DNA from 2 places in the Methylobacterium oryzae genome. Region 1 is predicted to be linked to the other one. Evidence: riboswitches for the same ligand, from Rfam matches in the RefSeq annotation. Region 1 holds a riboswitch; the other holds the start of a gene.
What was found. A riboswitch is a leader RNA that binds a small molecule or an ion and turns the genes downstream of it on or off. The one in region 1 is predicted to bind thiamine pyrophosphate.

Region 1 (7,709 bases):
ATGGCTTACCCAGCACCCGTCGCGCCTCGGCGAGCAGCACGGGATGGCGGGCCGCCTGCGGACCGGAATCCGGCGTCTCGCGGCCGAGCCGGGCGATGCGCGCCCCGAACAGGCGCCGGCGCAGACCGAACCGGCGGACGCTCATCAACAGCGCCTGAAGCACGAGGCGGACCGCCTCGGTCCGCTCGCGCTCCTCCACGATCGCCGCCGCGAGAGCGGCCTCGCGCCGGAGCGCGGCTTCGAGCTCCTCCCGGACGGCGGCGCGGGCCGCCTCGTCCTTGCGCGCCGCGTCGAGCTGGATCCGGCATTCCTGGAGTGCGCTGAGCAGCAGAAGCTCCTGCGCGGACGCATCCCTCATCAAGGCCTCCCGGGGCGCCGTCTCCCGTCCGACGACGGGGCGTTCCGCCCGATCACCGTCGCGCCGGCCGCGGACCGGCCCGCGCGCATCCTTGTGCGACGCCATAGCGAGCGCGGCCGCTGGCCGGAAGCCGCCGACCGGATTATTCGGCACCCGCACCGCGAACCACGGGGGAATCGGGGACGTGCAGATTCGGATCGCTCTGGCCTTCGGGGCCATCACGCTGGGAGGCGGCGCGCTGGCACCCGCCCCGGCCCAGGCCTACCAGCTCGACACGGTGAACCTGGTCGGCTGCGCGCAGGAGGGCGGCGTCTGCCGGATGCCCTATCCCACCAACGTCTATTACGGCGTGCCCGGCCGGACGAACGGCCGGCCGTTCCCGCAGGGCGGCGTCGTGCCCTGCAACACCCAGACCTTCGGCGATCCGGCGCCGGGCCAGGCGAAGAGCTGCTGGTACGCTCCGCGGATCAACGCGGGCGGCGGTGGGGGCTACGGCGGCGGCTACGGCGGTGGCGGCGGGGGTGCCTACGGCGGCGGGGGCGGCTACCGGAATGACGGCTACGACGACCGGCGCGACGCCTACCGCGACCGCCGCGACTACGACCGCCCGCCGCCGCGCCGCTCCTACGACGACGATTACGGGCCGGGGCCACGCCGCTACCGGGGTGATCCCGACGAGTACTGATCTCGGTCGAGCAGGGCAGGCACGGGAACGTATTTGCCCTGTTAACCGCGATCCGGCATCGTCCGGCTCCGCGGAGCCACGAGACGGGACGGAGGAGCTGATGACGGAGAATCGCCGCGGCACCTTCCGGAAGAACGCCTTCACGTTCGGCGCCGTGCTGCTCGACGGCGGCGAGGTGAGCTGCCTGGTCTGGGACGCCACCGACGTCGGCGCGCAGATCGAGGTCGAGGACGATCAGGCCGTGCCGGACCGCTTCGCGCTTCGTGTCAGCACGGGCACCGAACCGCGCCCGGCCACCGTGGCGTGGCGGCGCAGCCGGCGGATCGGTATCGCCTTCGACGGCTGAGGTCCCTCAGGTCGCCTGCAGGGCCGGGCTCGGCTTAGGCCCGGACCCGGCCAGCCGGAACCGGCGCGGCCGGACGAACAGCAGGTCGAGCGCCGTTCCGCGGACCAGCCGCTCCAGCATGAGCGGCAGGACAACCGCCATCGCCATGACGGTCAGGCTGGCGAGGCCGATATCGGCGATCGCGCCGGTGCGCACGAGGATCTCCCGGGTCGCCGCCATCGGCAGCGAGAAGGCGAGGTAGATCACGATCGAGCGCTGGCCGCAGGTCCGGACCGCCTCGGCGACCGGACCGCCGGCGCGGCCGATGAGAGCCGCCGCCACCAAGATCGCGAGGGCACCGGCCCCGCCGAGGGCGAGGCTCACCAGCGGCAGGCTGGCGAGGGTCGGATGATCCGGCAGGCCCGACGGGGTCAGCGCGAGCCAGCCTTCCAGGACCGCCCAGGCGCCGAGGCCGCAGAGGGCGAGCGGGACGCGGCGGCGCGCCGCGTCGGCGAGCGCGAAGATCCGCCCGGCGAACAGGTAGCCCGCGACGAAGTAGACGTAGCGGGCGCAGAACTCCTCGATCAGGGTCGACTCGCTGCGGATGTCGGCGATCTGCAGCAGGGCGGCGCCGGCGAGGAGCACGCCGCCGGGCACGCGGCGCAGGGCCTTGGTGACCACCGAGAACACCGCCAGCAGGTAGATGAACCAGAGGCTGGAATAGGGCTCGATCAGCGCGTGGGCGAGATGCGCCGCGAAGGCCGCGGGACCGGCATCGCCGACGATCTTGCCGTACTTGGCGACCGACTGGATCACCAGCCAGAGCAGGTAGAAATAGGCGAAGTGGACGACCCGGCGGTCGGAGAACAGGCGCCAGTCGCGGTCGATCACCCGCCCGACGAACAGTCCGGAGAGCAGGAAGAAGTCCGGGATGCGGAACGGCTTCGCGAAGGCGACGATCGGGTGGAGGAAGCCCTCGCCGCCCATGGCCTCGCCGGTGCCGATGACCGAATGCATCATGACGACCAGGAGGATGCAGATCCCCTTGGCGATATCGACCCAGGCGAGTCGATCCCCCGTATCCCCGACCCCGGCCATCGTCCGAACCCTCGCGATCGGGGCGATCCTGGACCGGTTCGGGTTGACGGCAAGGAACGGGGCGGCGGCCACCTGCGGATGTGACGAACGCCCGGTAAACGCCGGCCGGGCAGGTGTCAGATCTTGCGGCGCGCCGACTTCCGCTCGCGGGTCATGCGCGTGGCGGCGTGGAAATCGTCGGGCTTGCCGCGGACCCAGACGAGGAAGCGCGCGATCTCCGGATCGGCGCGCAGGGCCTCGACGTCGGCGAGGCGCTTGGCGATCTCCGCCTCGCTGTAGCGGGCGTGGATCGCCGAGTGGCAGATCTGGTGCAGCCGGACCGTGCCGCGATGGGTCCCGCCCTTCAGCTTCGGCGTGAGGTGATGGAGGCTGGAGCGGGCGCGGCGCGGGATCGGGCGCTCGCAGAGGGGGCAGACCGGGTCCGGCGGGCCCGGGACGCCCGGCGCGTCCGGATCCTCGGCGCTCCAGCGCTGCGAGCGCCGTCCGACCACGCGAGCCTCCCTCTCCTACCCCTGCTGGTCCACCGGCTGCGGGCAAGCCGGACCGACGCCCTGTCCGAACAGCGCTTCGGCCTCGCGATCCCGGCTCCCCAGGATGGAGACGTGGTCCCCCGGGATCACGTCGATCCGCGCCCGCGGGCCGGCCGCCTCGGCGAGGTTCCGCGCCAGCTTGGCCGGCACCACCGTGTCGTCGCGGCCCTGCACGATCAGCACGGGCGCCGACCCGTCGCGGATGCGCAGGTCCGAGCGGTACGTGTCGCGCAGGAGCCAGATCGGGGCTAGCGGGACATGCAGCCGCACGGTGTGGGTCATCGAGTCGAACGGCGCCTCCAGGTACAGGCCGATCGTCGGCACCCGTTCGGCGACGGCCACGGCCACGGCGGCCCCGAGGGAGTGTCCGTGGAGGAGGATCGGCGCGTCGGGCGCCCGCGCCCGCGCGGCCTCGACGGCCGCCAGCCCGTCGCGGATCAGCCCGTCCTCGCTGGGGCTGCCGGTGGAGCCGGGATAGCCGCGATAGGCCACAGTGAGCACGCCCCAGCCGCGCGCCCGCCAGGGCTCCGCGGCGAAGCGGGCCGCGTGCGGCTCGGGGCGGGACCCGTTGCCGTGGAAGCTCACGACGACGCCGCAGCCCGGCCGCGGAGGCCGCCACAGGCCGTGCAGGGTCTCGCCGTCGGGGGTCGCGACCGTGATCGTCGCGAGGCCCGGCGGGATCGTCCACGGGTTCTGCGGCCCGAAGGCGCCCGGATAGAGGAACCGGCGCTGCCCGAGCGCGAGCGCGGCGCAGGCCAGCCCGCAGAGGAGGAGCGCGGCGAGCAGGAGGCCGGCGATGAGGCGCATTGCGGTGCGATTGCGGCGGGGGAGAACGCGTGCGTTCGGACGAACGGTTTCGGGGATGTGTTTTCTAGGGCGGCCGGTCAGCATTGACAAAGCCGTCCGCGGGCCCGAGTCTGGAACCGTTCCGAGGGGGGCCCTGAAGAGGGCTGAGATTGGGCACGCTGCCCTGACCCTTGAACCTGATCCGGCTCATACCGGCGGAGGGACGGGAACCTGCGGTCGCATCTCGCGCGACCTCATCTCATCTCGGCCATCGCGTGGACCGGACCGCTCCAGCACGAGGAGAGGCCCACGATGAACGCACCCGTTCTCCCGAAGGACGTGAAAGGCAGCCCCGAGACCGTGACCACGGGTCCGGTCACCGGATCGCGCAAGGCGTACGCGAACCCGGCCGGGCGGCCGGACATCCGCGTCCCCTATCGCGAGATCGTCCTCTCCGATCCGAAGGAGGAAGCGGTGCGGGTCTACGACCCGTCGGGCCCCTACACCGAGACCGATGCCCGCATCGACCTCAATGCCGGCCTCCCCGGCGTGCGCGAGCCCTGGGTCGCCGCCCGCGGCTACGCGGCCGTCGCGCCGCGCGCGGTGAAGCCCGAGGATAACGGATTCGCGGGCGACAAGCTCGTGGCCCCCTGCCCCGCCGAGCGGACCATCCGCAAGGCGGCCCCGGGCCAGATGGTGACCCAGTACGAGTTCGCCCGCGCGGGGATCATCACCGAGGAGATGATCTACGTCGCCCACCGCGAGAACGTCTGCCGGGAGGCCATGCTCGCGGGCGCCGAGGCCGCGCTCGCGGACGGCCAGAGCTTCGGGGCCTCGGTCCCGCCCTTCATCACCCCGGAATTCGTCCGCGACGAGATCGCCCGCGGCCGGGCGATCATCCCGGCCAACATCAACCACACCGAGCTGGAGCCGATGGCGATCGGCCGGAACTTCCTGGTCAAGATCAACGCCAACATCGGCAACTCCGCCGTGACCTCCTCGGCCGCCGACGAGGTCGAGAAGCTCGTCTGGTCGATCCGCTGGGGCGCCGACACGGTCATGGACCTGTCCACCGGCCGCAACATCCACAACATCCGCTCGTGGATCATCCGCAACAGCCCGGTCCCGATCGGCACGGTGCCGATCTACCAGGCGCTGGAGAAGGTCGGCGGCGACCCGCTCAAGCTCGACTGGGAGGTCTTCAAGGACACGCTGATCGAGCAGGCCGAGCAGGGCATCGACTACTTCACGATCCATGCCGGCGTGCGGCTCGCCCACGTGCCGCTGACCGCCCGGCGCGTCACCGGCATCGTCTCCCGCGGAGGCTCGATCATGGCGCGCTGGTGCCTGGCCGGGCACCGGGAATCGTTCCTCTACGAGCGGTTCGACGAGATCTGCGACATCATGCGGGCCTACGACGTCTCGTTCTCGCTGGGCGACGGCCTGCGCCCGGGCTCGATCGCCGACGCCAACGACGCCGCGCAGTTCGGCGAGCTGGAGACGCTCGGCGAGCTGACCAAGGTCGCCTGGGACAAGGGCTGCCAGGTGATGATCGAAGGCCCCGGCCACGTGCCGATGCACAAGATCAAGGTCAACATGGAGAAGCAGCTGAAGGAGTGCGGCGAGGCGCCGTTCTACACCCTCGGCCCGCTGACCACCGACATCGCCCCGGGCTACGACCACATCACCTCGGGCATCGGCGCCGCCATGATCGGCTGGTTCGGCACCGCGATGCTCTGCTACGTCACCCCGAAGGAGCATCTCGGCCTGCCGGACCGGGACGACGTGAAGACCGGCGTCATCACCTACAAGATCGCCGCCCACGCCGCCGACCTCGCCAAGGGGCATCCCGCCGCGCAGCTCCGGGACGACGCGCTCAGCCGCGCCCGGTTCGACTTCCGCTGGGAGGACCAGTTCAACCTGGGCCTCGATCCGGATACCGCCCGGCGCTTCCACGACGAGACCCTGCCGAAGGACGCCCACAAGGTCGCGCATTTCTGCTCGATGTGCGGGCCGAAATTCTGCTCGATGAAGATCACGCAGGACCTGCGCGCCGAGGTGCTGGCGATGGAGGAGGCCGGCGAAGTCGTGGGCGCGGCGCCCGCGATGTCGAAGGCCGAGGCCGAGGCCGGCATGCGGGCGAAGTCGCAGGAGTTCCTGGCCGAGGGCGGCAAGCTCTACGTCGACGCCGCCGAGTGAGACGGGCGCGCGCCCGGTCCGCTCAGGATTCGGGCGCGCCGCAGCCCCGCCCCGGCGTTCCGCCGTGCGGGGCCTCGATATCGAGAATGTCGCCTGGGCGGGCGCCGTAGGCATCGTGCAGCGCCGCGAGCATCAGATCCGCGGCGATGCCCGTGTCGGGCGGCGATCCCAGCTCCACGAGGCGCGCGAAGTTCTCCGCCGGGTCCGCCTGGACGTATCCGAGCGCCGCCAGAGCCTGCCGTGCCGTCGCATCCAGCCGCAGGCGCCTTCGGCCGGGTGGCCCGTAGGCGCCCGACGCGGCCTCGCAGAACATCCGCGTATCCCGATCCTGGAAGATGCACTGGACGTAGCGCTGCGCCTGTCCGTGCGGCGCGACGACGATGAAGCGGTCGCGCGAGACGTCGACCGGCCCGCGCCTGTGGATGGCGTCGAGACGCTCCACGACGGCGCAGCGGTGCTCGCGGATGAACGGCGCGCGCGTACCCGGATCGCCAGCCGCGGCCGGCGCGGCGAGCGCGGGACTGGTCGCCAAGACGAGCATCGCCGAGATCCTGTACATCGCGTGCTCCACGCTGCGCGGGGCGGGCCGCAGTCCCGTCGCGGGAAGACGAACCGGCTGGGCGCCGAGTCGACCCAGGAGAAAATTCAGCACGGATTTGTGTCGCGCAGGTAACGCGATGTTCATCGCATCTCCGATTCCGCCACATCATCCGGTGGACCGGCGGTCGCCATTAAGGAACGATTAGGCAGGACCGCGCCTCAATCCTTCGATCACAGGATCGCAGGAGACCGGCGATGGAGATCCGAACGCTGACATCCACGACGCCGGGGCCGCAGGGCCTCGACGCGCTCGGAGCGACGGCCGCCGCCGCCGTGACCCAGCAGGCGCCCGAGCCCGAGACGTCCGCCAAGCCGCTCGAGCCCGCGGTGAAGCTCGACATCGGCACGAACGGCGGCAAGGCGCGGTACATCCAGGATCCGGACACCAGCTCGATCGTGTTCCAGGTGGTCGATCCGTCGTCCGGCAACGTGATCGACCAGCTCCCGAGCGAGACCGCCCTGCGCAATCGCGCCTACGATTCCGCCCGCAGCACGCAGGGTTCGCAGAGCGGCAGCCTCTCCCGCGTCGCCTGAGCGGAGTCGCTCAGGCGCGCAGCCGGCGGACCGAGTCATCGACCGGCGGCGCGGCCAGGCCGAACTGCGCCAGCGGCAGGATCTCCACCGGCGCGTCCCGCCGCGCGACGAGCACGCTGTTCTCGGCGACCGTCGTCCAAGTGCCGTGATCCCGGTCGAGCGGCTCCGAGGCGACGACCACGCCGCCCTCCGAAGCGCGGTAGTAGAGCGAGTTCGCCTTGTCGTTCGCGGCGTAGCGGAACGCGTAGAGATCGCGCCCGTCGGCCAGCGCCGCGGTGAACCGGAACGGATGCGGCCCGGCGAGATCCGTGAGGCGCGCGAGCGCGCGCGCCGTCGCCTCGACAGGATCGCGGCGCGGCCCCGGTCCCATCAGGCCGCAGCCCAGAAGCCCGAGGAAGATCGCTTCGGAATCGGTGGTCCCCGCGCGCGACGGGTACAGCTCGTCCGGGATCAGCGCCTCGACCGGGCGCCGCAGGCGGCTCCAGTCGCCGATATAGCCGTTGTGCATGAACAGCCACGGGCCGCAGGCGAAGGGATGGCAGTTCGGCCGGGTGATCGGCGTGCCGGTCGCGGCGCGCACGTGCGCGAAGAACA
Region 2 (7,709 bases), 2.8 Mb from region 1:
TCGAGGACCGCCTGCACGGTCTCGGCGAGGGGCCGCGGATGCCCGTGCCGGTCCGTCACCGCGAGCAGCGGCGACGGCAACGCCCTCACGAGCCGACGAGGCCGAGCTGCGGGCTCGACGGCTCGGCCCGGCCGCGGCGGGGGATCCGCCCGGCGCGGTGGGCGTCGCGCCCGGCCTCCACGGCCCGGCCCATGGCGCGAGCCATCCGCACCGGATCGTCGGCCTTGGCCACGGCGGTGTTGATCAGGCAGGCGGAGGCGCCGAGCTCCATGGCGATCACCGCGTCCGATGCGGTGCCGATGCCGGCATCGACCACCACCGGCACTGTCGCCCGGCGGCAGATCAGCTCCAGGTTGGCCGGATTGGCGACACCCATCCCGGAGCCGATCAGCGAGCCCATGGGCATCACCGCGGCGCAGCCGAGATCCTCCAGGCGCTGGCACACGATCGGGTCGTCGTTGCAGTAGGGCAGCACGACGAAGCCGTCGTCCACGAGATGGCGGCAGGCCTCGATCAGCTCCATCACGTCCGGGTAGAGCGTCTCGCGGTCGCCGATCACCTCGACCTTGATCCAGTTGGTGTCGAGCGCCTCGCGGGCGAGCTCGGCGGTCATGATCGCGTCCCGGGCCGTCTCGCAGCCGGCGGTGTTCGGCAGGAAGCGCTTGCCCTTCAGGATCTTGACCGTGTCCGAGCCGTGGCCCTGCAGCGAGACCCGGCGGATCGAGGCGGTGACCACGTCGGCGCCGCTCGCCGCGACGGCGTCGCGCATGATCGCCTGCGTCGGGTAGCCGGCGGTGCCGATGAACAGCCGGGACGACAGCCTCACCCCGGCGATGGTCAGGCTGTCATCCCCGCCCTCGGGGCGCGGCGGCAAGTGACTCTGGTCCATGCTCAACCTCCCTGCATGGCGCGGACGATCTCGACCCGGTCGCCCTCCGCGACCGGTGTCTCGCCCCAGTCCCGGCGGCGCAGAACGCGGCCGTTCAGCGCGATGGCGACACCCTGCGGACTCTCGATGCCGCTCTCCTCCGCCTCCAGGCGGAACAGGGCGTCCACCGTCTCGACCGCGCACTCGCGCGGCTCACCGTTGACGAGGAGTTTCATGCCGAGGCCCTCAGCGCTTCCGGCTGGCCGAAGCGCGCGCGGGTGAAGGGACGCGCCACCTCCGGCAGCGCGCCGCGCAGCACCAGCGCGGCGATCGCGTCGGCGGTCACCGGGGCGAGCAGGTAGCCGTTGCGGTGATGCCCGGTGGCGGCGACGAGGCCCGGCGCGATCGCGTCGAGGATCGGTGCGTCGTCGTCCGAGGTCGGGCGGTACCCGCTCCAGACCGCCTCCACCTCCATCTCCTCGATGCCGGGCAGCACCCGGCGGGCACCCTCCAGCAGGGCGTAGAGTCCGCCCGCGGTGACGCCGGGCCGGAAGCCGCAATCCTCGACGGTCGCGCCGACGATGAGCTGGCCGTCGCTCTTCGGCGCCATGTGGACCTGCTCGGTCCAGACCATCCGCGCCAGGGTACCGGTCCGGGCGGTGGTGCGCAGGGCCAGGGACTGGCCCTTCAGCGGGCGGACCGGCAGGGCGAGCGCGTCGGGCAGCAGACCGCCCTCCCCGCTCCAGGCGCCGGAGGCGAGGATGACGGTCTCCGCCGGGACGACGCGGTCGCCGGCGCGGATCCCGGTCACGCGGCCACCCGACCAGTCCAGGGCGGTGACGGGATTCCGCTCCGCCAGAATTACGCCGGCGCGGCGGCAGGCCTCGGTGAGGGCGTCCATGACCAGACGGGGGTCGACCTGATGGTCGAGCGGGCAGTGGATCCCGGCGGTGACGGAGGGGCGCAGGCCCGGCTCCAGGCGCCGCACCTCGCTGCCCGGCAGCCACGTGGCCTCGAGCCCCGAGCGGCGCTGAAGGTCGAAGCGGAAGCGCAGGCGCTCGACCTCGTCGCGGCCGACCGCCAGCACCAGGGTGCCGTCGGCGCGGTAGTCGATCGCCCGGCCGGACTCGGCCTCCAGGGCGTCGCGGAACGCGGGCCAGAGCCGCAGCGAGTCCAGGGCGAGCGGCAGCAGCGGATCGGAGCCCGGCTCGTGCTCGGCGGCGGGGGCCAGCATGCCGGTGGCCGCGAGGCTCGCGCCCGCCCCGATCGTGTCCCGCTCCAGCACCGTCACGGCGCGGCCGGCCCGGGCGAGGCGCCACGCGATCGACAGCCCGATCAGCCCGCCGCCGACCACGGCGACGTCCGTCCGCGCCGGAAGGGTCGCCGGCGCGACGTTGCCGTCCGGGTTGCGGCGGCGGCCGATCGGTGAGGCGGGTCGGTCGAGGGGCACAATCATCTCCGCGGATTGCCGTCGCGGAGATCGGGCCGTGCGCTTCGGTGAGAAGCTGTGGCCTGCCTTTCAGGCGGCCGCGGTCCAATCCCTACGCCGGTATGAGCCGGATCAGGTTCGAAGGATTTCCGCGCCGCAGGTCCTGACGGACGTGCCAGCGGTTTCTCAGCCCCTTGCCGGGGATCTCCCTGGAACAGACGCAGATGTGGCTCCCCGGCCCCTGCCGGTCAACCCCGCGCCGCGAGCATCCAGTCGTTCCCGCGACAATCCGCGGATCCCGGTGACGATCTGGACACCAAGCGGAGCGGAATCGGCGCGCGCGCCGCGGCGGCGACCGCGATCGCGCACCATCCCTTCACTGGTCTGGCATCTCATCACCGGGATTCCGGAACGTCTCCGGTCGCCGGCACTCCACGTCACGGGCGGACTCGCGTGCGCGCAATCCTATTGATCTGCCTGCTCGGCTTCCTCGGTGTCACGGCCGCCTTGAAGCTGCGCGACGGCATGAGGCCGGCGCCGGTGGCCCTCGCCGTCACGCCGCCGGAGCCCGTTCCCGCAGTCGACGCCGCCGGCGTGGCCCTCCAGGCCGGGCGCAACGGCCACTTCTTCGTCAATGCGCTGTTGGACGGCCGCTCGCTGCCGATGATGGTCGATACGGGAGCGAGCGCCTGCGCGTTCTCCGAGGAGGATGCCGCGCGGATCGGGATCCGGGTCACTCCGGCCGATTTCACCCGCGTCTGGAACACCGCGAACGGCACGGTCCGCGTGGCGCCGATCCGGATCGCCATCGTGCAGATCGGATCGATCACGGTCCGGGACGTCGATGCGGTCGTGATCCCGCGCGGGCTCCTGTCGACGAGCCTGCTGGGCATGTCGTTCCTCAGGCGTCTGCGCGATTTCGGCATCTCCGGCAGCACGATGACGCTCAGGGGCTGAGGCGGCCGGAGATCGACGCTGATCTGTCTGGCCGAGGCGCGCCTGTGGGGATCCCCCGGGCCTGCACCACGGGATCGGCTGCGGGCCCAACGCCCGCGCCGATGACCTACGGCGTTCGGGCCTCGTGCCAGCCCGATGGCGGGTGTCTCCTGATCCGCTCGATCAGTCTATCGGTCGCGGGTATTTGCAGTCATAAGACCGTGAGCCGGAGAATTTATATATAACTGGCTTATTATATGTAGTTTCAGATATTTAATCCAAATTTTTCCGAAGGATATGTTTGTTTGTCAGCGCATTCCGGCAATGCTAGGAGCGTTCATGACTGCGCATCCGACACGTGAGCGCGCGATGGGACGGCTTCGGTATGAAGAATCGCGGATCGACGATCTGTTTGTCCATGATCGTGAAGGACGAGGCCCACGTTATCCGGCGTTGCCTCGATTCTGTTCGTCCGATCATCGATCATTGGATCGTCGTCGATACCGGCTCGACGGATGGAACCCAGGATGTCGTCCGTGCCGCGCTCGCGGACATACCGGGTGCTCTGGTCGAGCGCCCCTGGGTCGATTTCGCCTTCAACCGGAACGAGGCCTTGAAACTCGCGCGGCGTCACGCGCAGTACGCATTGATCATCGACGCCGACGATGAGCTGATCGTCCCGGCGGAATTCACGATGCCGAAGCTGCGTGCGCCCGGCTATCGGTTCGAGATCATCGACGCGCACACGCGGTACTGGCGCAACCAGCTGGTCAGCACCCGGGAGAACTGGCGTTACCGGGGCGTGCTGCACGAATTCCTCAGCTGCCCCGGCGTGACAGAGACACCGATCCTCCCCCTCGCGATGCGTCGGGGCGACGACGGTGCCCGCCACCGCGACGCGACGGCGGACGCGCGGGATATCGCCGTCCTCGAGAAGGCACTGGCGGTCGAGACGGACCCCTTCATGATCGCCCGGTACACGATGTACCTCGGCACCACCTACGACGCCGCCGGCGAGTACCGGAAAGCGTTCGCCTGTTTCCTGAAGCGGGCCGATCTCGGCGGATGGGACGAGGAGGTCTATTTCAACCTGCTGATGGCCGCGGTGAACGCGGAGCGCCTCGACGAGCCGGAGGACAGGGTGCTGCAGCTCTACGAGCGCGCCACCGCAATCCGTCCGGGGCGGGCGGAGGCGCGCCACGGGGCCAGCCGATTCTGCAGGCTGAGGAAGCGGTTCGCGGAAGGCTATCGTTACGCCGAGGCGGGCTTGGCTCTCGAGCTTCCGAGCGAGGGCATCTCCCTGAACCCGTGGGTCTACGAGTACGGCTTGCTCGACGAGTTCGCCCTCAACGCGTACCACAGCGGCCAGTTCAGCGCCTGCGGACATGCCTGCCTGAAGATCCTCGAGCGGGCGCATGTCCCGCGGGAGGTCGCCATACGCGCCGGCGCCCTGGCCCGGGACGTGATGGCGCAGATGATCGATCCGGTCTGGGGTTGCCGGCACACACCCTACGCTCTGCCGTTCGTGCCGACGTGGTGACACGCACCGCGCGCGGATCGCCCGCGAGCCTCAGATCGCGGCGGATCTCCGCGAGCGCCGCGTGACGTCGGGTCCGATCGGAGGGCCGCTCAGCTGGACTTGCGCGGCCGCAGGAATTTCGGCCGGAACACCGCCATGGGCTCGTCGAAGCCGTTGAGCCGGTGCTCTCCCATTGGGATCGGGTCTCCCCAGAGGAAGTCCACGAAGGGCTTCGACATCAGCAGCGGCTCGCCGAGGGCGCGGTTCAGCTGCGCGATGCGGCTCGCGAGGTTCACGTCGCGGCCGATCACCGTGAAGTCGAGGCGTGAGCCGGATCCGACATTGCCGTAGGCGGCCTCGCCGTGGTGGAGCGCGATGCCGGCGGCCACCGGCACCGGGAACTGGTGCAGGGCGTTCGCCTCGTCGAGGGCCGCCAGGGCGTGCTGGGCCGCCGTGAGCGCGCCCTTGGCCGCGCCGCCCAGATCGTCGCCGGTTTCCCGGAAGATCGCCAGCAGGCCGTCGCCGAGATACTTCAGGACCTCGCCGCCCTCACGCTCGATCGGCGGCACGAGGCAGTCGAAGAACACGTTGAGCAGGCCCACCGCCTCCTCCGGCGTCATGTCGGCGGTGGTGCGGGTGTAGTCGCGCATGTCGGCGAACAGGATCGCCGAGCGGATCCGGGTCACCTGCCCGCGGCGGATGTCGCCGGCCAGGATCGCCCGGTGCGGCTCGTCGCCGACATAGAGCCGGAGCACGTGGTCGAGCTGCTTGTTGAGGACGCGCATCTCCATCACGGCCGCCAGCGCCGGCATGACGAAGCGGAGGATCGCGATGTCGTCGTCCCGGAACCCCTCGGGGGCCCGCGTGGCGAAGGTGATGCCGTTCTGCGTGCCGTTCGTGAAGAACAGGGGCGCCACGACGTAGTGGGTGTAGCCGCCAGCCTTCAGGTCGGGAACGATCGCGTAGGCGTCGTCCGGAGTCTTCGACAGGTCGAGGATGAGCCACTCCCCGGTCTCGTGGACCGTGTGGAACGGGCTGTTGAGGTACGCGTCCGTCGAGCGGGCCCCGTGGGGGAACAGCCGCACGGTGGTGCCGCCGTCCCGCGTCCAGATTCGGCCGACGCCGGCATACTCCGAGTGCAGGGTGTCGATCGCCGTGGAGGCCCGGTCCACCGGCACGCCGATCGCGATCAGGCGCTCGGCGAGCCCGGCCAGCATCTCCTCGGCGTTGGGCATCCGCGCGCCCTCGCCGAGAAGCCAGTCGCGGATGCCCACGGAGGGCTGGAGCGCGCCGAAGGGCACGTCGTCGGCCTCCGAGCCGTCCGCGAAGGCCGTCGGGGATCCGGGCGTTGGCGGGCGGCGTTCGAGCATGGCGCCAGACTGGATGCCGCGCGGCACCGTGGCAACGCGGGCGACGGGGAAGCGCCGCGCGGTTCGCGGCGCGGGCTCAGTTGTCCAGGAAGCTCCTGAGCTTCCGGCTGCGCGAGGGATGCTTCAGCTTCCGCAGCGCCTTCGCCTCGATCTGGCGGATGCGCTCGCGGGTCACCGAGAACTGCTGGCCGACTTCCTCCAGGGTGTGGTCGGTGTTCATGCCGATGCCGAAGCGCATGCGCAGCACGCGCTCCTCGCGGGGCGTGAGCGAGGCGAGCACGCGCGTCGTGGTCTCGCGCAGGTTCGACTGGATCGCCGCGTCGATCGGCAGGACGACGTTCTTGTCCTCGATGAAGTCGCCGAGGTGGCTGTCCTCCTCGTCGCCGATAGGCGTCTCGAGGGAGATCGGCTCCTTGGCGATCTTCAGGACCTTGCGGACCTTCTCCAGCGGCATGGCCAGCTTCTCGGCCAACTCCTCCGGGGTCGGCTCGCGGCCGATCTCGTGCAGCATCTGGCGCGACGTGCGGACGATCTTGTTGATCGTCTCGATCATGTGCACCGGGATGCGGATGGTCCGGGCCTGGTCGGCGATCGAGCGGGTGATCGCCTGACGGATCCACCACGTCGCGTAGGTCGAGAACTTGTAGCCGCGGCGGTACTCGAACTTGTCGACCGCCTTCATCAGGCCGATGTTGCCCTCCTGGATCAGATCCAGGAACTGCAGGCCGCGGTTCGTGTACTTCTTGGCGATCGAGATCACGAGGCGCAGGTTCGCCTCGATCATCTCCTTCTTGGCCTGCCGGGCCTCGCGCTCGCCCTTCTGGACCATGTTGACGATGCGGCGGTACTCGCCGATCTCCAGGCCCGTCTCCGAGGCGAGGTCGAGGATCTGCGCGCGCAGCTCCGCCACCTGCCTCGAGCCGCGCTCGACCAGGTTCTTCCAGCCCTTGCCGCCGAGCGTACCGACGCGCTCCATCCAGTTCGGATCGAGCTCGTAGCCCTGGTAGTGGCGCAGGAACTCGTCGCGGGCCACGCCGTGGCTCTCGGCGAAGCGCATCAGCCGGCCCTCGTGGCCGATCAGCTGCTTGTTGATCGAGTAGAGCTGGCCGACCAGCGCCTCGATGCGGTTGTTGTTCAGAGACAGGGACTTCACGTCGGCGACGACGATGTCCTTCAGCTCGATCTGCTTCTGGTTCTGGGCCGGGGTGTTCTGCTCGCCGGCGGCCTTGCGCTCGGTGCCCTCGATCTGGAACTTGCGCAGCTTGCGGTAGTTCGCGGCGATCGCGTCGAAGGTCTCGAGGACCCGCGGCTTGATCTCCGCCTCCATAGCGGCGAGCGAGACGTTGTTCTCGAGGTCGTCCTCGTCGTCGCCACCCTCCGGCGGCGCGGGCGGCTCCGCGTCGTCCCCGCCGTCCTCGCCCTCGGCGATCTGCGGCGCGTTCTTGCCGTCCGGGCCCGCGTAGGTCGCCTCGAGGTCGATGATGTCGCGCAGGAGGACCTTGCCCTCCACGAGCTCGTCCCGCCAGATGATGATCGCCTGGAAGGTCAGCGGGCTCTCGCAGAGGCCCGCGATCATCGCCTCGCGGC

Region 2: it holds a riboswitch for thiamine pyrophosphate, as region 1 does, so the genes downstream of both, thiO (glycine oxidase ThiO) here and thiC (phosphomethylpyrimidine synthase ThiC) in region 1, are expected to answer to the same signal.

Annotation. Positions count from the first base shown of each region.
Region 1 covers NZ_CP090349.1:1,561,685-1,569,393, reverse strand. The annotation lists gene LXM90_RS07565 (hypothetical protein) at 1-358, opposite strand, end outside; gene LXM90_RS07560 (hypothetical protein) at 543-1,043, shown strand; gene LXM90_RS07555 (hypothetical protein) at 1,144-1,389, shown strand; gene LXM90_RS07550 (acyltransferase family protein) at 1,396-2,466, opposite strand; gene LXM90_RS07545 (restriction endonuclease) at 2,583-2,957, opposite strand; gene LXM90_RS07540 (alpha/beta hydrolase) at 2,973-3,803, opposite strand; TPP riboswitch at 3,918-4,023, shown strand; gene thiC (phosphomethylpyrimidine synthase ThiC) at 4,095-5,981, shown strand; gene LXM90_RS07530 (TY-Chap domain-containing protein) at 6,004-6,522, opposite strand; gene LXM90_RS07525 (flagellar protein FlaG) at 6,777-7,115, shown strand; gene LXM90_RS07520 (class II glutamine amidotransferase) at 7,126-7,709, opposite strand, start outside.
Region 2 covers NZ_CP090349.1:4,331,849-4,339,557, forward strand. The annotation lists gene LXM90_RS20730 (thiamine phosphate synthase) at 1-89, opposite strand, end outside; gene LXM90_RS20735 (thiazole synthase) at 86-889, opposite strand; gene thiS (sulfur carrier protein ThiS) at 892-1,104, opposite strand; gene thiO (glycine oxidase ThiO) at 1,101-2,324, opposite strand; TPP riboswitch at 2,389-2,517, opposite strand; gene LXM90_RS20750 (retropepsin-like aspartic protease family protein) at 2,751-3,254, shown strand; gene LXM90_RS20755 (glycosyltransferase) at 3,652-4,773, shown strand; gene LXM90_RS20760 (adenylate/guanylate cyclase domain-containing protein) at 4,863-6,122, opposite strand; gene rpoD (RNA polymerase sigma factor RpoD) at 6,199-7,709, opposite strand, start outside.